4 regions of the Clostridium sp. CM036 genome follow, and region 3 is predicted to be linked to each of the others. Evidence: riboswitches for the same ligand, from Rfam matches in the RefSeq annotation. Region 3 holds a riboswitch; each other region holds the start of a gene.
The links. Region 3 has a riboswitch for cobalamin ahead of ACWJKE_RS08980 (sirohydrochlorin cobaltochelatase). Riboswitches for the same ligand answer to the same signal wherever they lie in the genome.
Positions count from the first base shown of each region.

Region 1: linked by a shared signal. The riboswitch ahead of cobU (bifunctional adenosylcobinamide kinase/adenosylcobinamide-phosphate guanylyltransferase) and the one ahead of ACWJKE_RS08980 (sirohydrochlorin cobaltochelatase) in region 3 are both predicted to bind cobalamin.
Region 2: linked by a shared signal. The riboswitch ahead of ACWJKE_RS10210 (YitT family protein) and the one ahead of ACWJKE_RS08980 (sirohydrochlorin cobaltochelatase) in region 3 are both predicted to bind cobalamin.
Region 4: linked by a shared signal. The riboswitch ahead of ACWJKE_RS16950 (cobyric acid synthase) and the one ahead of ACWJKE_RS08980 (sirohydrochlorin cobaltochelatase) in region 3 are both predicted to bind cobalamin.

Region 1 is NZ_CM143652.1:1,129,531-1,134,541, forward strand. Features, by position in the region: gene ACWJKE_RS05340 (FecCD family ABC transporter permease) at 1-987, opposite strand, end outside; gene ACWJKE_RS05345 (ABC transporter substrate-binding protein) at 1,004-1,951, opposite strand; gene cobU (bifunctional adenosylcobinamide kinase/adenosylcobinamide-phosphate guanylyltransferase) at 1,986-2,546, opposite strand; cobalamin riboswitch at 2,709-2,889, opposite strand; gene ACWJKE_RS05355 (penicillin-binding transpeptidase domain-containing protein) at 2,967-5,011, opposite strand, start outside.
Region 2 is NZ_CM143652.1:2,169,767-2,174,777, reverse strand. Features, by position in the region: gene ACWJKE_RS10225 (DUF6262 family protein) at 1-337, shown strand, start outside; gene ACWJKE_RS10220 (cob(I)yrinic acid a,c-diamide adenosyltransferase) at 432-971, shown strand; gene ACWJKE_RS10215 (hypothetical protein) at 1,035-1,199, shown strand; cobalamin riboswitch at 1,190-1,377, shown strand; gene ACWJKE_RS10210 (YitT family protein) at 1,577-2,428, shown strand; gene ACWJKE_RS10205 (DUF3842 family protein) at 2,569-2,997, opposite strand; gene ACWJKE_RS10200 (ribonuclease J) at 3,246-4,910, shown strand.
Region 3 is NZ_CM143652.1:1,901,142-1,906,152, reverse strand. Features, by position in the region: gene cobS (adenosylcobinamide-GDP ribazoletransferase) at 1-237, shown strand, start outside; gene ACWJKE_RS08985 (transposase) at 560-1,471, opposite strand; cobalamin riboswitch at 1,685-1,869, shown strand; gene ACWJKE_RS08980 (sirohydrochlorin cobaltochelatase) at 2,015-2,848, shown strand; gene ACWJKE_RS08975 (pyridoxal phosphate-dependent aminotransferase) at 2,918-4,036, shown strand; gene ACWJKE_RS08970 (cobyrinate a,c-diamide synthase) at 4,078-5,011, shown strand, end outside.
Region 4 is NZ_CM143652.1:3,565,953-3,570,963, forward strand. Features, by position in the region: gene ACWJKE_RS16930 (phosphodiester glycosidase family protein) at 1-587, shown strand, start outside; gene ACWJKE_RS16935 (hypothetical protein) at 634-1,680, shown strand; gene ACWJKE_RS16940 (site-2 protease family protein) at 1,972-2,589, shown strand; gene trmB (tRNA (guanosine(46)-N7)-methyltransferase TrmB) at 2,657-3,310, shown strand; cobalamin riboswitch at 3,532-3,715, shown strand; gene ACWJKE_RS16950 (cobyric acid synthase) at 3,851-5,011, shown strand, end outside.

The sequences.
Region 1 (5,011 bases), 770 kb from region 3:
AATAATTCCTACTGGTATTTCTGATGGAGGCACTACTGCTCTTGCAAGCGTATCGCAAATTATTAAAAATATAGCTCCCCCAAGTGCAGAAAATGGTATAACCACCCTATTATCTGGTCCAAAAATCATTCTAATAGAGTGAGGCACTATAAGACCTACAAATCCAATTATTCCACTTACAGATACGACTGCTGCCACCATCAAAGTACTTATTAAAAGTATATACTTTTTTAATCCATTTACATCTACACCAAGACTTCTAGCACTCTCTTCTCCAAGAACCATGATATTCAGATCTCTTGAAAATGTAAAAATAAATAAAATTGAGGGAACTACTATTATAAACAGTAAAATTACCTCGTGATATCCAGCCGTTGAAAAACTTCCCATCGTCCACATAACTATTTTTTCAATATTATCTCTATTAAAGGTCATCATTAATGAAATAATGGATGATAATAAATAATTTATGGCAACACCCGATAGTAAAAGTGTGGTAACTGGAACTTTAGTACCGACTCTCGCAATATTATAAACCAGAAAAGTAGTTATTATAGCACCTACAAAAGCATTGAATGCCACCATGCTCATCCCTAAAAAATTGATTTCATTAAGAAAAACCATGGTTATAGTGGCCCCAAGTGCAGCCCCTGATGAAACTCCGAGAATAAATGGATCTGCCATTGGATTTTTGAAAATACCCTGAAAAGAGGTACCAACCACTGAAAGTGCTGCTCCTACTAAACAGGATAAAATGATTCTAGGAAGTCTTAACTTTACCAATATGATTGCAGATGTAGGATTAATTCCATCTAAGGATACACTGTTATTTAATATTGGAATTTTGCTTATAATAATTAGGGCTGTCTGTTTTAAAGAAATATCTGCTACCCCAAAATTTGTTGCTACAATCATTACAATTAGGAGTAAAAATACCCCTACTGCAAAAACTCGTCGATAATAACTCTTATTTTCTATAAACGTCATGGTTATTTAACCCCTTTTATTTAAAAAGTTCAGGATGAACTAATTTAGCAATTGCTTCAAGTCCTTCTGCAAGTCTCGGTCCCTGCCTAACAATAATGTTTTCATCAATCTCCAATAATTTGCCGTTCTTAACTGCATTCAAATCTTTGTAACCATTGGTAGCTTTTATACCTTTTTTTGAATCATAGAGCTTTGAACAAATTAGCACATCAGGATTCTTTTCTACAAGCTTTTCTACACTGTAGTTCCAACCAACTACGTCGCCCGCAGCATTTTTTCCGCCAGCAATGTCTATCATACTACCTATAAATGTATCTTTTCCTGCTGTAAAATCACCACTCTTGCCAAATCCTGCTACATAGTACACTGTTGGCTTCTTAGCATCCTTAACCTTATCAGTTATTTCTGCAACTTTCCTTTTCATATCTGATACTATTGTCTGGGCTTCCCCACTAGCATTTACAACCTGACCAAGTTTTGACATTGTGTCATACACACCATTAAAATTTTCTTCACCACCAAGCGCTACAACCTTTATATTAAGAGCCTCTAATTTTTTAATAATAGCCTTATCAAAAAGAGCTGATACAATAACTACATCAGGTTTTAATTCAACAATTTTCTCTACACTTGGTTGCAATAAGTCACCAACAGATGTAACCTTAAGGGCCTGAGCTGGGTAATCATCGTAATCACTTCTACCAACTACACTGCTTCCTTTACCAAGTGCATATATTCCCTCTGTTATATTTGGTGCAATTGTAATAATTCTTTTAGGTTCTTTTTCAATGATAACCGTTCTATCATATGAGTCAACTACCTTTAGCGGATATACTACAGCGTTAGTTTCCTTTTTAGTAGTATTAAGCGACCCTTTATTCTCACCTTTGCTGCCACACGCGCTAAATACAACACAAACAAAAACAGCTAAAACTAGACTTATTATACTTTTTCTTTTAAACATAAGTTGCCTCCATAAATTTTAATTTTTTAATTACTTATTTAATTTTAATTGGGATACCACAAACCACCATGTGAACTTCCTGAGCCCTTGATGCAATATACTGATTAACTCTACCCGCAATATCTCTAAAAACCCTTGCCATCTTGTATTCTGGTACAATTCCAGAGCCAATTTCGTTAGTTACAAGAATTATTGTTTTTAAGTTTTTTTCTGCTTCGTCAAGAAATACTGCTACCTCTTGTAAAATCCCTTTTTCCATTGCGCTTATAGCTTGATTATTAAGATCATCGAAATTATCCCCCGCTTCATCAAACATAAGATTTGTAGTCATTATTGTAATACAATCTAATAAAATCGTATCAAACTGCATTTCTTCGTTATAGAATACCTGTTTTAAATTCTTATAGCCTTCAAAGGTATACCAATTAGCTGGTCTTCTTTCTTTATGTTTTTTTACTCTGTCCTTCATTTCATCATCAAACGGAATTGAAGTTGCAATATAAAGTACGTTGCCCTTCTCTTCTTTGGCTAGCTTCTCAGCATATGTACTTTTCCCACTCCTTGCGCCACCTGTTATAAGTATAATTTTTTTCATAGTATGCTCCTTATTATTTTAATAATATGCTCTAATGTAAAAAAATCAGAAAATAAAAAAACCACATCTCAAGGATGTGGAATAATGCAATTAAATTTTTCATATATTGGATAACCCAATATTATTGTTAAATCACGCATTTTTCATCCTCCCTCCGAAGACTAAAATTTCAAGCAATAGGCAGGTTTACTGGCTTTAGCATCATCTTACTCTCCAACCTTCTCAGTTTCCCAATGGTTCTTTGGATTTCATCCTCTAATACAGTAGCGGTGGGCTGCAGTGGTTTTTTAGTCACTTTCCCTTTTAACCCCTGTTACAAGGCACCTAAAACAATATTTAATTTTTATTAAGTTGACTATTTTTATTGTAACATCAAAAAAATATTAAAGCAATGTAAATCATTCTACCTACTTTCTAACGCTATTTCAGTGTTTTATTTAAGTAATATTCCATTACTCCTTTTACAATAGGTACCACATGGTGACTTCCACCTTTCTCTTTAACGTTTTCCATTAACATTGATACTACTATTTTAGGATTAACTGTATCCATACATATAAACCATCCATTTTCTTCTGCAGCTTTATCCTTGTCATCTTTCTTAAGTTCCGCTGTTCCAGTTTTACCCGCGAGAGCTTGCCCATCAACTTTTGCCGCATGACCTGTACCATTTGGGTTATCGATAACTCCAGTGAGACCATCTTTTACAAATTTTATATTATCCGCGGAAATTGCATTAGCTTTCCATACCTTAGCCTTTACCTTTTCATTCAAACTTTCTAAAGTTGGAGACATAATATTTCCATCGTTAACAACTGCGCTATACGATAGTGCAAGGTGAAGTGGGCTCATAAGGACCTCCCCTTGACCATAACCAGTATCTGCTAATGCTACATCATTCTTAATGTTGTTACCATTGGCTACTTGTGAATTTGCTATTGGATAATTTATTGGAAGCTTTTGACCTATTCCAAAATTGTTGCATCCTTTTATAAATTCCTCTTTACCTATATTAAGAGCTGCCTTTGCGAAATATATGTTATCAGAGTATACAAATGCATCCTGTAAATTCACTGACTCTCTCGGTTCACCAACCCTAGTAACCTTATTGAGTCCCCATGATTTATCCGGTTGCCATTCGTTTCCCGGTATGTTAATAAGTTCACTAGGTTTTATCTTCCCTTGCTCTAACCCAACTGCAGCCGTTATCAGTTTAAATGTAGACCCTGGAGAATATACAGCCTTAAATCTATTATTAAATGGATCCCCTGCTTTTTCCCATTCTGCCTTTTGGGTATTAGAAACATAAGTAGTAATTGCATTTGTATCATATGACGGCGAGCTTACTAAAGCCAATACCTCTCCAGTTTTTGGATTTATTGCTGCACTGGCTCCCGGCTCTTTATTCATCCCTTCATATATTTTCTTCTGTAGTTCACTATCTACTGATAATGTTATATTTTCACCTGCTTTTGATTCTTTTTTAAGAATTACAACCTTATTGTTATTATTTTGTTTTGATATATATATTGTTGCCCCATTTTCACCCTTAAGCTTGTCCTCATAAACCTGTTCAAGACCTGCCTTTCCTATTAAACTAAATGAGTTATACCCTTTACTAGAATTCTTTTGTAGTTCCTCAGCAGTTATCGGCTTTATGTATCCTATAAGCGACCCCAAAGCTTCCCCACCTGGATATACTCTACCTTTAGTCTTGTTCGGGATTACCCCATCAAGCTTCATAACTCCATCTATTTTTACTTTTTCACTACGCAATATGTTAATAATCGGTATAAATTGATCAGAATTTTCATTATCCTTTAGTTTATTTTCTATAACCGAAGCATCAATATCTAGTATCTTAGCCATCTGCGATATATTAGCATCCTTATTTTTAATAAATGTAATGGGTTTTATTCCAATCGTAACAATTAAATCATTTATTGCAAGTGGTTTTTTACTCCTATCATAAATTTCTCCACGTATAGCCACTTCTGGCTCTACCCTAACCTTATCTCCCGCTTCCATACTAGGAAATATCATTTTCTCATTCCAAACTAATGTCCACTGCTTTTTATTGTTAACTTCTTCCTTCACCATAGTAGCCTGGTAGCCTGGCATTTTTAATTGCCCTGCTGCAGTATCCATAACTATAGAAAATGGTATATTTATAGCTTTTTTATTTCCTTCCTTAATTTTATCTTCATTCTCCACATTAATAGATATACTTTTAGCCTCTATTCCACTATAAATAGCATTGTATTTGTCTACAAATTCCTTTTCAGTTATTGTTTCCTTAGTTTTAACTGAAAGCATGCTATACATTGTTTTGAAATCCTGCTTTACCCACTTGTTCTTATATGTATCAAATGTTTTTGTTGCACTATCCACTTTTGTAAAAAAATTAAACATAAATACTGCCATTACTATTAATATAATCCCTATCGTTGTAAAAAGTACTACTT
Region 2 (5,011 bases), 270 kb from region 3:
AAATAAAAGTAAGATTACTTTGGAAAAGGTGGATAAAGCCATTAGGGAACTTTCTTTGACTGAACAGAAAATCAACTTCAATAGTGTTTCTCAATTAGGTGGGATTTCTAAAACTTTTCTTTATAATAATGAAGAGACTAAGAAAAGAATTGAGGAACTTAGGGATAATCAAACGAGTAGGACTATGAATCAAAGAGCTAAATATGATAAAACAGCTAAATCTAAAGACATTATCATAATGGCTAAGGATAAAAAGATTAAAGAACTTGAAGAAGAGAATAGGAAGTTAAAAGAGCAATTAGAGATTCTTAGAGGTAAGTTATATGAAAAATTATAAACTACATTGTTTATATGTAGTTTATGTGCAAACATAGCTATGACAAGAGGCTTACTATCTTGTACACGAGATATTAAAAGGAGAAATGAATATAATGGGGAAATTAAAAAACGGATATGTTCAAATTTATACGGGGAATGGCAAGGGGAAAACGACTGCAGCTGTAGGACTAGCTGTACGTGCAGCAGGAAATGGATATACTGTATTTATGGTACAGTTTTTGAAGGGAAGTAAAACTGGTGAAATTGAAAGTGCAAAAAAATTGGCTCCCTTTTTTAACATATTTAGGTTTGAGAAAAAAAGAGGTTTTTTTTGGACGTTAAATGCAGAGGAAAAAAATGAATTAAAAGAAGAAGTACAAAAGGGGTATGAATTTTGCAGGGAAGCATTAAAAGAAGAAAAATGCGACATACTTATCATGGATGAGGTAATGGGAGCGTTGAACAATCAACTAATAAGTGAAGAACAACTACTAGAATTAATGGAGAATAAACCTGGTAATATAGAATTGATTTTAACAGGGAGAGACGTACCTAAAGCTATAATAGATAAAGCAAACCTTGTAACTGAGATGAAGGATATTAAACATTATTTTAACGAAGGAATACCATCTAGAGAGGGTATAGAGTTTTGATTATAACCACCTCAAATTCTAAAATTAAGTTAATAATATTTAGAGTTTGAAGGGGGAATTATTATGAATACGTACAAAAACTTAGGCAAAGAATTTATTGTCAATATAACGGGGAATAGAGAAGCCGATATGGTTATTGTGGAAGAATTTAATAAAAACTCTGTTATAAATAAAGCTCAATTAAAAAAGGTTTTATGGAAGAGATTAAAAGAAAGTAATTTAATATAGCATATAAAGGTATGAGATGTTTTGCATTTCATTTAAAAGGGAACCAGGTGAAAAGCCTGAACGGTCCCGCCGCTGTAATGGTGAGAAGCTTTAAATTATACCACTGACAATTTTGTTGGGAAGGATTAAAGCGACTATGATCCAAAGTCAGAAGACCTGCCTTCATTAATACACCAAGAACGTTACGAGTGATAGGGGGTGTGACGCATATTTGTATGAAAATGCATTTTAAATTTTGCATTTTTTACAAATATGGTTGGTATTATTATCAAGCCCTTAGCATAAATGCTAAAGGGCTTAATTTTTCGTTGAGAAAGAAATTATGATTATTTTACAGAGGATAGGTAATACAATTGATAATTATAAGGAGGCATATTATGCAAATAAAGATAAAGGAATTTGCGCTTATAAACATAGGAATGCTTATGGTATCAGCAGGTTTATATTTCTTTTTAATGCCAAATAATTTAGCGACAGGTGGGGCGAATGGATTAGCAATAGTTATAAATAAATTTACAGGGGGGTTATCCGTAGGTTGGATAATGATGATAATAAACCTTATTTTGTTTGTAATAGCATTTATTGCTATCGGAAAGAGTTTTGGTGGAAAAAGTGTGTATGCAAGCTTTGGTGTAGGAGGTATTATAATTGTATTTCAAAAGTTTATACCTATTAATAATTCAATTACAGGAGATATTTTACTGGAACTTATATTTGGAATACTAATATCAGGAATAGGTACAGCTATAGTCTTTGATCAAAACGCTTCAACAGGGGGGACAGATATCTTAGCTAAGATATTAAATGAATTTTTTCATATAAATTTAGGAAAAGGAGTTTTAATATGTGATTTAATTATAATTTTAATGGCAGTTTTTGCTTTTGGAATTAAGCTATCATTATATGCAATGCTCGGAGTTATAATTAATGGCTTTCTTATAGACCACATCATAGATGGAATAAATGTGTGCAAAGAAGTTACAATTATAAGTAAGAACAGCGATAAGATAAGAAAATATATAAGAGAAAAGCTAGATAAAACATCTACTGTATATAACGGAGTAGGGGATTTTTCAGATGAGGATAAAGAAGTTGTTGTGGTTATAGTAGGAAGAAGGGAGTTTATAACACTTAAAAAATTCATAAAATTTGTTGATAAGGATGCTTTTGTAACAGTGAATAATATTTATGAAGTCTTTGGATACGGATTTAAATCCTTAAAACATTAAATAAAAATTTTAGATAGCTAATAGAGCGGATTAACAACATTTATGCCATGAAAGCAGGCAAAATTGTTAGTTATGGAATACCGACAGAAGTCTTAACCCAAGAATTAATAAAGTCTTTTAAATATTATGTATAAACCTTCTTATATAAAATGATATTTTATATTACTTTTTATATCAAGTACAATCTCTTCAATTATATCCTTGATTTGCATATTCCTTGTGCCTGGTATATAAATACCATGTTTTTGTAGTGGAAGTATATATTTAGTACAATCCATATTAAATATTGACGTGGCAATCATGGGGGTAATTTCACCGTTAATGCCACCACTACATATTATTCCAATTGGACCGATTATGCTATCAATTTTATTTTTCTTGCAAAATGAGCAAATTGATTCCTCTCCACTTATACCAATATTTGCACCAGCTCTTACCATATTTGAACAAGCAAATGTATTTGTACCAAGTGCAACAATATAGATATCTAGGCTAATTTCTTTACGAATTTTTTTTATGATTGTTTGACCAAGACCTGCCCCTTGTGCGTCTATTACAGCTATTTTCATGGTAATACCTCCAAAAAATAAAATTTATAATATAATGAAATCTATTTTTATATAGATAATATTATTATACTATAATGTTTATGTATATTCTGTGTTTAGTTCAAATAAAATTACAACGTTGGTATAAATAAAATGATTATAAAAAAGCAAAAAAAATTCTCCCATAAAGGTATTAATTTTATAATTCGAGGCAAAATAAAGAAAATAATATTAATAATATAATTGATATAAATGAAGGGGAGAATTTAGTGAAAAACGAGGAAAGTATAAAGGTTATTCCTTTAGGAGGCCTTGGAGAAATAGGTAAGAATATAACAGCTTTTGAATATGCGAATGAAATCATTGTTATAGACTGTGGTATAGCCTTTCCTGATGAGGAAATGTATGGTGTAGATTTAGTAATTCCAGATATAACTTATTTAAAAAATAATGCAGAAAAAGTAAAAGGTATTTTTTTAACTCATGGACATGAAGATCATATAGGGTCGCTTCCGTACATTCTAAAACAATTGAATGTACCTATTTATGGTACTAGGTTAACGTTAGGGCTAATTGAAAATAAACTAAAGGAGCACAATATATTATCTAATTGTGAACTTCACAATGTAAATGCTGGAGAAACAATAGAACTACAAAATCTTAAAGTTGAATTCATAAGGGTTACTCACAGCATAGCAGACTCCTGTGCTATTGCCATCCACTCACCACTAGGTGTTATATTACATACTGGTGACTTCAAAATTGATTATACCCCCATTGATGGATTGGTCATGGATCTTGAACGTATCTCAAATTTAGGTAAAGAGGGCGTGCTACTTCTTATGGCGGATAGCACGAATGTGGAACGTGAAGGGCATACAATTTCTGAAAAAACTATAGGGAAGACTCTAACTAGAATAATTTCTAATGCAGAGGGAAGGGTTATTGTAGCTACATTTGCTTCAAATATTCACAGAATACAGCAGATCGTAGACGCCTCTGTGAAACATGGTAGAAAAATTGTTTTTAGTGGGAGGAGTATGGACAATATCTCACAAGTAGCTATTGAACTTGGATATCTCCATGTACCAGAAGGTTACATTATAGGTATAGATGATATGCAAAATTACCACAATAAAAATATTACAATAATAACTACCGGAAGTCAGGGCGAACCTATGGCAGGACTTGCTAGAATGGCTTTTGCTACTCATAGGAAAATCACCCTTGAACCAGAGGATTTATTTGTTATTTCTGCATCTCCAATTCCAGGCAATGAGAAACTTATATCTAGAGTAATCAATGAGCTATTCAAAAAAGGGGCAGAGGTAATTTATGAGGATTTAGAAGAAGTGCATGTATCCGGTCACGCATATCAAGAAGAATTGAAATTAATTCACGCATTAGTTCATCCTAAATATTTTATGCCAGTTCATGGTGAATACAGACATTTAAGTCACCATGCTAAGTTAGCACAAGAATTAGGTATGCAAGGCAAAGATATATTTACTATGGAAACAGGGCAGGTTTTAGAACTTACAAAGGATGAAGCTAAAGTAACAGGACGGGTACACACTGGATCTGTATTTGTAGATGGACTTGGTGTTGGGGATGTTGGAAGCATAGTGCTTAGAGATAGAAAGCACTTAGCAGAAGATGGCATGCTCACTGTTGTGGTTACTTTAGAACGCGAATCTTATAGTATTATTGCGGGACCAGACATAATAACTCGCGGATTTATATATGCAAAGGAATCGGATGAATTAATTAGTGAAGTAAAAGAAATTGTTAGGGTTGAGCTTAATAAGTGCTTAGACAAGAAAATTATTGAATGGTATGTATTAAAATCTAATATAAAAAAATCCACAGAGCGATATTTGTATGAAAAAACAAAGCGTAGGCCAATTATTCTTCCAATTATTATGGAGATTTAACAGTTTTTTTAAGCTGGTGGTATATACAAAAGGCCAGCAAAAATCATATAGTAAAACTAAAAAATTGCAGTAGTTAGTTCTACTGCTTTTTTATATTGCTA
Region 3 (5,011 bases):
ATTGGAAATATTGACATCAAAAGGGTGGTAATTTCAGGTATTATAACTATTGTATTTGGAACCTTATTAATAGGATTTAACAAAAGTGTTATATTGATACTATCAGCGTTACTTTTAAGTTTCCTATTTAATAAGTTTTGCGAGAGTAAAATTACGGGACTTACGGGAGATAGCTTAGGAGCTAATAATGAATTAGTTGAAATTCTAACTATGATCTTATTTATAGCAATAAGTTAAGGTAAGATAATGGGGACGGTTAACAATTATTTATATTATAATTGGGTGCAAGTTGTTTATGGAAACTTGTACCTTTTTATCGTTGAATTAATTTATTGAACACTAATTTTAATTATTTTTATATTATACATAAGTAAAATGTATATTTTTGATACTTGTCCATGTTTATTAAATGCATATATCCATCTGTTATTCTAATTTTTTTTATTTAATATAACAGATTTAATAAATAGGTAGGTTAAAGTAAATAATTAGAATGAATTTTAATGATTGTCATTAAGTTATTAATCATAATATTGAAGATTATATTAATAAATTATTACTAAGCATAACGTTTAATAAAATCCATGATAATATTCTCATATTTATCTTCTGTTCCAATTAATTCGATGCCAATAGTGCTTAATTTTGATACTCTAGCCTGTGTAATGTTTCCAAGAGTGCTGGATATATCGCTAGATTTAAAATTACAGAGGCTCCTCATTAGAACAACGGTTAAGGCTTTTGCCCGTACAAGCTTTCTGCTGTACTTCATATAAAGATGAGTCTTTGATACATTCATCTTTGACGCTATATATTCTATTATATCTTCTGGCTTAAAGTTCCTTACAAGTATTTTTCGTTCACATTTATACTCTGATTTTTCATCTTTAAATTCTATTTCTTGTTTTAATTTTTCTCCATTACAGCGAAAGACAAGATTATAGTAATTCTTTCTTGCATTTTTTAGGTTATTACCAAAAGAGCTCATAATAAATCCATAATCAACTAATTTAAAAGAATCATGTCTTTTTCCTAAAAATATGGCTAGACTAGAAAAAGCATATTTTTCAGGACAATTTTTATATTCATCTATATCCGTAGGATTATTGTGTATATATAGAGATAAAGTCTTCAAATATCGTTCATTATTAACTATTTTACTCTTAAATCTATCTTTAAAAAGATGTCCTTCCCTTTTATATTTTTTATTAAAGTACATTGCATAAGAAAAATTTATTCCATGCATTGCCTTTGATATATCAGTGCCATTAGCATCAATCATTAAATGAGAATGGTTATCCATAAGACAGTAACCGTAGATTTTAAAATTATAGAGATATTTATACTTTTTTACAAGTGATAAATACTTGTTCTTATCCTCATCATCCTTGAATAAATTTATTTCGCTGATACTTTTGCACATAATATGAAATATCGAGTCATCTGTTTTTTCTCTTGCCTTTCTTGGCATTAAAATCACCCTTCCTCATAGATTTTTATTTGAATTATTGCCTATGAATCGGGATGATATTCATAATCTTAAGCTAATATATATATATAAATAATTTAAATAGTTGTTAACCGTCCCTAACTATTTTTCTGAATCATTTTTTTGCCTATTAAACTAAGGAGACACTCTAAATATTGACAGTACGGCTTAAATATAATAAACTAGAATTAATAGAGAATTGAATATGATTTTAGGTGCCTTGAAATAGGTGAAAAGGGAATGCGGTTTAAATCCGCAGCAGCCCCCGCTACTGTAATTGATGAAAAACTTTTAAATGCTACTTCGTAAATTAAAAATGAGGAAGGATAATTAAAGGAAGAATCAAAAGCCAGGAGACCTGCCTAAATGATGTTAACAAGCTTTCGGAGGGAAAGAACTATTTAATTATGGATTAATTAAAAAGTAGTCGCTATCGTATGCGTACTATTTTTTTTGTTTTAAAAAGCATTATATGTAAATGTTATGATAGATTTCGGAAAATATTTAGCAAGGTGGATGATCGAAATGAAGAAGGCAATTTTAATTGTAAGTTTTGGAACAACACATGAAGATGCAAGAAAAGTAACTATCGATGCAATAGAAGATAAAATAAGACATACTTTTGAAGATTATGATATAAGAAGAGCATTTACTTCACATATTATTCTTAGAGTACTTAAGAATAGGGATAATATTCATGTAGATACTCCAGAAGAAGCTTTGGAAAAGTTAAAAAGCGAAGGATATAATGAGGTAATTGTTCAGCCTTTGCATGTTATTCCTGGAGTAGAATTTGATTATATAAATAATGTAGTTAATAGATACAAAGAATGTAAAGCATTTAAAAATATCTTAATAGGAAGACCTCTTTTATGTTTTAAGGGAGAAGAAGCAGGCGTGCCAGATGATTACTCAATAATGGTGGATGCTCTATCAAAGCAATTGCAACCAATGGATACAGTAATTTTGATGGGGCATGGTACAAACCATATTGCAAATGCAGTATATTGCTGTTTTGAAAGCGTTTTAAGGGATAGAGGTTTTAACAATGTACATGTAGCAACCGTGGAAGGGTATCCAACTTTGGAAAGAGTAATACCTAATGTTACTACTCAGAGTATTAGCGAAGTCACTTTAATGCCACTACTGCTTGTAGCAGGAGACCATGCCAAGAATGACATGGCGGGAGATGCAGAGGACTCCTGGAAGAGTATTTTAGAGGCAAAAGGGTTTAAAGTTAAAATATATCTGCATGGGTTAGGGGAAAATAGTGACGTTCAAGACATTTATATACAGCACATTAATGATGTAATTAATGAAAAGTTCAAGAATGTAGGGAAAACACATAAGGGAAATTAAAATTCTGCGTAAGTTATAAGTAACAAAAGTACGGTAGATGAGAGTTACAAGTAGAAAGGAAGGTATTCAATGATACATGGTGGAGATGTTTATACTAATGGATTACTTGAGGGGCGAGAATTAATAGATTACAGTTCTAATATTAATCCATTAGGGGTTCCTAAAAGTTTCACTGATAACATTAGTGAAGCCGTAGATGCTTTAACAAGATATCCAGATATTCAATATAGGGAGGTATTGAAAGAATTAAAAGAATACATTGATTGCCCAAAAGAATATTTTGTTTTAGGAAATGGGGCTGCAGAAATAATTGACTTAGTTATAGCTTGTCATAAAAATCTACTAATTGTGGTGCCATCTTTTGTAGAGTACGAAATTGATGCTAAAAAGTGGAATTGTAGTATAGAGTACTCTTATTTAAAAGAGAAGATTAATGAGAATACCTTATTAAAGCATGAATATGCTGAGCTTTCCTATGATTATGAGGATATTCTTAATAGATTACAGAGTGTAGAAGGTGTGGTTTTAGGTAATCCAAATAACCCCAATGGCAATATCATAAATAAGGCTGAGTTTCAAAAAATTCTTGAATATTGTGAATGTAACGACAAAGTCATAATAATAGATGAGGCTTTTATAGAATTTACTGGAGATTCACAGCACAGTTTCAGTGAAAAAGTTAAAACATACAAATGTTTATTTATAATAAGAGCATTAACCAAATTTTTTGCGATGCCTGGTATAAGGTTTGGGTATGGAATAAGTAGTAACGTAGACCTATTAAAAAAAGTTAAAGAAAAACAAAACCCCTGGAACATAAACTGTTTTGCAGAAATGGCTGCACGTCATGTGTTAAAAGATAACGTTTATATTGAAAAAAGCAAAGAGTGGATAAGAGCGGAAAGGCCTAGGTTTATAAGATCACTTGAAAATATTTCATTTATAGATAAAGTGTATTTAACCTATGGAAATTATGTATTATGCAAATTAAAAGGACTAGACTCAGGGACACTTTATAAACTATGCCTAGCTCAAGGATTTGTTATAAGAAAAGCAGATAATTTTAGAGGACTAGATAAACAATATGTAAGGCTTGCTATTAAGGATAATGATAGGAATGGAAAATTGATTCAGTGTTTGAAAAACTTAGAATTGATAGTGAAAACATTGGGGACAGTTAACAACTAATTGCACATTAGGGGATAGTCCGCAAAAGGATGTGAATATAAATGAAGAGTATAGTCATAGCTTCAGATTCAAGTGGTGGTGGTAAGACCACAGTAACACTCGGAATTATGAAAGCGTTTAAAAATAGGGGATTTGAGATACAAGGGTATAAAGTAGGACCTGATTATATAGACTCAGCTTTTCATACAAAGATAACAGGTAAAGGTTCAAGAAATTTGGATTTGTATCTTATGGGAGAGGCGGGAGTTAAGGCTAGCTTTTCTAGAGGATGCGGAGAATTGGGTGTAGTCGAAGGTGTAATGGGTTTATATGATGGAAAAGGCATAAATACATCCTATTCTACGTATCACGTGTCAAAGGTTTTAGACTTGCCTATCATACTTGTATTGTCTCCAAAGGCTCAGGTAGCAACCCTCTGTGCAGAAATTAATGGAATAGTAAATTTTAAAGATGCGAATATAAAGGGCATAATACTAAATAATATAACAGAAAATTATTATAAGTTACTTAAGGCAGCAATTAAAGAAAACTGTAACTTGAAAGTGTTAGGCTATCTTCCAAAAGATGAACGATTAAACTTAAAAAGTAGGCACTTAGGGCTAATTCAAAGCAGTGAAACAGAGGATTTAGATGAGAAAATTGAAATCTGTGCCAAGTTATTAGAAAAGCATTTGGATATGGATTTATTGTTAGAACAATTTAAAGAAAGTGAAAGGCATATAGATGATTTCCATGTGGAGAATAAGGGGAAAAGGATAGCTGTAGCCTATGACAAGGCCTTTAGTTTTTATTATAAAGAAAATTTAGAGCTTCTAGAGGAAATGGGACAAGTTATATATTTTAGTCCAATTAAAGATAAGAAGCTACCCAGTAATATTGATTTTCTTTACATAGGTGGAGGGTACCCTGAGGTTTTTATAAAGGAGCTATCTGAAAATACATCAATGCTTGGCAGTATAAAAAAAGCTCTTGATA
Region 4 (5,011 bases), 1.7 Mb from region 3:
GTGATATTGCAAAAAATAATAATGCAATTGCAGCGGTTAATGGTGGCGCGTTTACAGATAAAGCTGGTGACACAAAATGGGCAGGAACGGGAGCAAATCCAACAGGAATTATAATGTCTAATGGTAAAGAAATTTTTAATGATATAAAAAATGAAAATGAAAAAACAGAGGTTGTAGCATTTACTAAGTCGGGAAATCTATTAGTTGGAGCTCATTCAATTAAAGAAATGAAAGAGCTTGAAGTGATGGAAGCGGTATCTTTTGGTCCGGCACTTATAGTTAATGGACAGAAAACTATAAATACGGGTGTCGGAGGGCAGGGGATAGCACCTAGAACAGCTATTGGACAAAGAAAAGATGGAGCAATAATATTATTAGTTATCGATGGTAGACAGGTAGGCAGTTTAGGGGCTACTTTAAGAGAGGTACAAGACGAATTGTATAAGTTTGGTGCTTATAATGCTACTAATTTAGATGGAGGTTCTTCTTCTACCTTGTTTTATGATGATGAAGTTATAAACAATCCTAGCGACAGCTATGGAGAAAGATCTATACCTTCAATTATTTATGTGGAGAGTAGGCAATAAAGTGAAATTTGAGCATAGTACATTTTAAATTAAAGGAGAAGAAACTATGAGTTGGAAGAAAAGAATAAGTATATGGATAGTATTTTCGTTATCCATGCAATGTTTAGTTCTATTTTATATAGATCATTATTTTTTAGCTACTGATTCAAAAATGGTTACGGAAAAAATTGATGAAAATAAAAGCGATAAATTAAAAAATATTGATATTACATTGCCAGCAAACGCAGAAAATATATTAGTATCCTATGGTGCTAAATATTTATGCTATTATGAGAATAAAGAATTAAAAATTGCTGATGGTAAGAATGGAAACGTTAAAAATATAGAGGCTGAAGATGGAAGTGAAATTTCTTTTTATAAATGGCTTCCAGATAGAAATAGAATGTTTTTAGTAGAGAAAAGTGATGATGAGTCTAGTAAATTAGTAGTATATTCTTATGACGTAGAAAAAGGTGAAAAAGTAAAGATAGGAAAATTAGCCTATACTGGTACAAATGATGAAGTAGAAGATATTCAAGTATCAATTTTAACAGGGGTTATTTATATAAAGGTTTTAAATGAAGGTGGTAGCAGTAGTATATACAGAATTGACAGAGACTATAGAAGTGACAGAGACGAAGAGATGACAAAAATTGATACAATACCAAAGAGTGTGAGTAATATGGCATTAGCGCGCCATGAAGATAATTTGGTGTACGAGGGATTAGTCTATAATAAAATGTATTCTACCACCCTTGAGGAACCTATAAATATTAAAGGTGTAGAAAAACTTACTTTAATTGGCACTGATGATGAGGACAATGTGTATCTTGGAGAATTAAAAGATAATTTGGTAAGCAAAATTTATTATGGGAAAACATTAGAAAATACTGAAAATTGGAAAGTGATTGATTTACAAAAACCTTCTAAAAAAAATGATCTATTTGTTACATCTCTTGGTAAGGTCTATCAAAATGATGTAATGAAAGCTGTAATAAAAGATGTTAGTTCTGGAACTGAAACTAGCTATAAAGGAAAATTATTGCAATTGTATACTAAGGGAATAGTATCATTGGTTAATGATAAAGAAGTATCTTTTGTTCTTTTTAAGTAGTCGATACTATGATGTTTATTTAAGACCTTATCTTTTTAAGATAAGGTTTTTTCTATAATCTGAAAATATAAGTTAATTCATAAGGATATAGTTGTGGGAATATATTATTTTATTTTAAGAATATTCAATTCAAAATAACAATAAACTTTGTTATAATAGGATAGTAGACATCTTAAAAAATAACAAGTCAAAGATGCATTAACAAGGTGAGTAGCGATTAACATTGCCTACCATGTAGGAGTATAAGGAGGAATAAATTTGGATACACAACAAATATTAAATAAGATTTTGATGATACCCGCAATTTTATTAGCATTTACTTTTCATGAGTATGCGCATGCTATCGTAGCAGATAGGTTAGGAGACAAAACTCCACGATTTCAAGGGAGACTTACGCTGAATCCAATCGCACATATAGATCCAATGGGATTTCTTATGATTATATTAGTAGGGTTTGGTTGGGCAAAGCCTGTTCAGACAAATCCTAGTGCATTTAAAAATTATTATAAGGATGATTTGAAAGTTTCAGTTGCAGGCCCAATTGCTAATCTAATTCTAGGGTTTGTATTTGCAATTCTTACTGTGTTATTTTCGAAATTTCCACCAATTCATGGTGGATTATATACTATTATTAGCCAAATTTTAATAATTACAGGGTACCTAAATTGTATTTTGTTTTTTCTTAATTTAGTGCCAATACCGGGATTTGATGGATCTCATATAGTTAGGGATTTGTTCCCAAAGTTTTTTTACAATTTACCAGATACAATTTATAGGTATCAATTCTTAATATTTATGGTGTTAATATTGCCTATATTACCTGGTGGACAATCAGTTTTTACTTATATCGTGCAAGCGCCAGGGTTATGGTTATTTAAACAATTTTTAAATATTGCAGGGATGTTTTAATATTAATATAAAGCTAAGAAAATCATATAGTGATTTTTTATTATTTAGAATGTAAGGAGAAAAATATATGCGCTTAAGAAAAAAATATTGGGCTAGGCCAGAGCTGGAAACTAGTCATATTGTAATAACTGACCAATATGATCACAAAGGAAAATGGAATGAAGAGTTTAAAAATAACAATGCAATTCATCTAGAACTAGGTTGCGGTAAAGGTAGATTTATATCAGAAAAGTCCAGGAGAGATCTCGATATCAATTTTGTAGGCATTGATTTAAAAGATGAGGTTCTGGTATTTGCCCTTAGAAAAGTTATAGAAGTAAGAGAAGTTGAAGGGGAACAAGACATAAATGTACGTCTTATGCCAATGAACATTATGCTTATTGATGATGTGTTTGCAAAAGATGAGATAAGCAGAATTTATATAAATTTTTGTAATCCTTGGCCAAAAGACAGACATAATAAAAGAAGATTAACTCATACTAAGTTCTTGACGAGCTATAAGAAATTCTTAAAACCGGGATCTGAAGTTTGGTTCAAAACAGATGATACAGAGTTATTCGAAGAATCGGTAGATTATTTCAAAGAGTGTGGGTTTGAAATATTATTTTCAACCTATGATTTGCATAAGAGTGATTTTAAAGATAACGTAGTTACAGAATATGAAGCTAAATTCACAGAAATAGGCAAACAAGCTATGTTTCTACAGGCAAAATTAATTTAGCGAATTAATGCATCTCCTGTGGAACTGTTGCAGCTTCGCAGGAGATAACTTATAACCATATGAGACTTAAGCATTTTAGATTCTTATTTATTGACAGGATTAACATAATGCTATAAACTTAATTACATAGAAATGTATTAAATTGAAAATTTTAAAAATGAAAATTATGAATTATATTAGTTAAAAATGAATAGATTTGTTTAGGTGCCTATTATTAATCAGCCACTAAAGTGGATGCAGCTACTTTAGTATATGATTAGTAAGGTGAAAAGGGAATGTGGTGTAATTCCACAGCAGCCCCCGCTACTGTAATTGAGAGAAAATCTTTTATAACTACCTGAAAGGGAAAGTGATAAGAGAAAGTGTATCAAGAGCCAGGAGACCTGCCTAAATTAGTAATATTAAGCTTTCGGCGGGAAAGAACTGTAGAATTCAAGTTAGTGCAATGAAAAATTTGTACATAACAGCAGGTGCGCAAGCTTGCTGTTTTTTTGTTGTGTGCCAAATAAGAATACAAGCAGGAAGAAAGGAGAAATAGTAATGGCTAAAGTAATGGTTCAAGGAACCGCTTCATCAGTAGGAAAAAGCATATTAGTAACAGCACTTTGCAGAATTTTTGTGCAAGATGGGTTTTCAGTATGTCCTTTTAAGTCACAGAATATGTCATTGAATTCTTATATTACATTGGATGGAAAAGAAATGGGACGTGCGCAGGTGCTTCAAGCCTATGCGGCAGGATTGGAGCCAGAGGTATATATGAATCCGATTTTATTAAAACCTACCTCGGATAAAAAGTGCCAAATTATCGTTAATGGAAAGGTTTTTGGGAATAGTACAGCTATGGAATATCATAATATGAAATTGGAATTCAAAGACATGTTAAAAAAGCAGTTTGAAGAATTAGAGAAGAAGTTTGATATTATAGTAATGGAAGGAGCAGGTAGCCCAGCAGAAATTAATTTAAGAGATAGAGATATAGTGAATATGGGAATGGCGGAACTTATAGATGCACCTGTGATACTCGCAGGAGATATAGATAAGGGTGGAGTATTTGCGTCACTAGCAGGGACTTTGCTTTTGCTTAATGAGGCCGAGAAAAAAAGAGTTAAAGCCACTATTATTAATAAGTTTAGAGGAGATTTAGAAATCTTAAAGCCAGGACTTACAATGCTTGAGGATATTATACATATTCCATGTGCAGGAGTAGTTCCTTATTTTAGATTGGAACTCGAAGATGAAGATGGTGCAGTAGAATTTAACAAAAAAATTACTGCACCTATTGATATTGCTGTAATAAAGCTTCCACATATATCGAATTTTACGGATTTAGACGCATTAAAGGCTGAAGAAGATGTATCAGTTAGATTTGTTACAACTAAAGGAGAATTGGGCACACCAGACCTCCTTATCATACCGGGAACAAAAAATACTATTGATGATTTAATTTCTTTAAGAAATTCGGGACTTGCAGAAGCGGTTCAGCAATATAGTGTACAAGGTAACGTATTAGGCATTTGTGGAGGCTATCAAATGTTAGGAAATAGCTTAAGTGACCCTAATGGCTTAGAGGGAAATTCAAAAGAAACAGAGGGTATGAAGCTTTTAGACGTAGACACAATATTTGAAGATGAGAAAATAACTACAAGAGTAAAGGCTCGTAGCATTAACATTAGGGATACTAGTATAGAAACTTATGGTTAC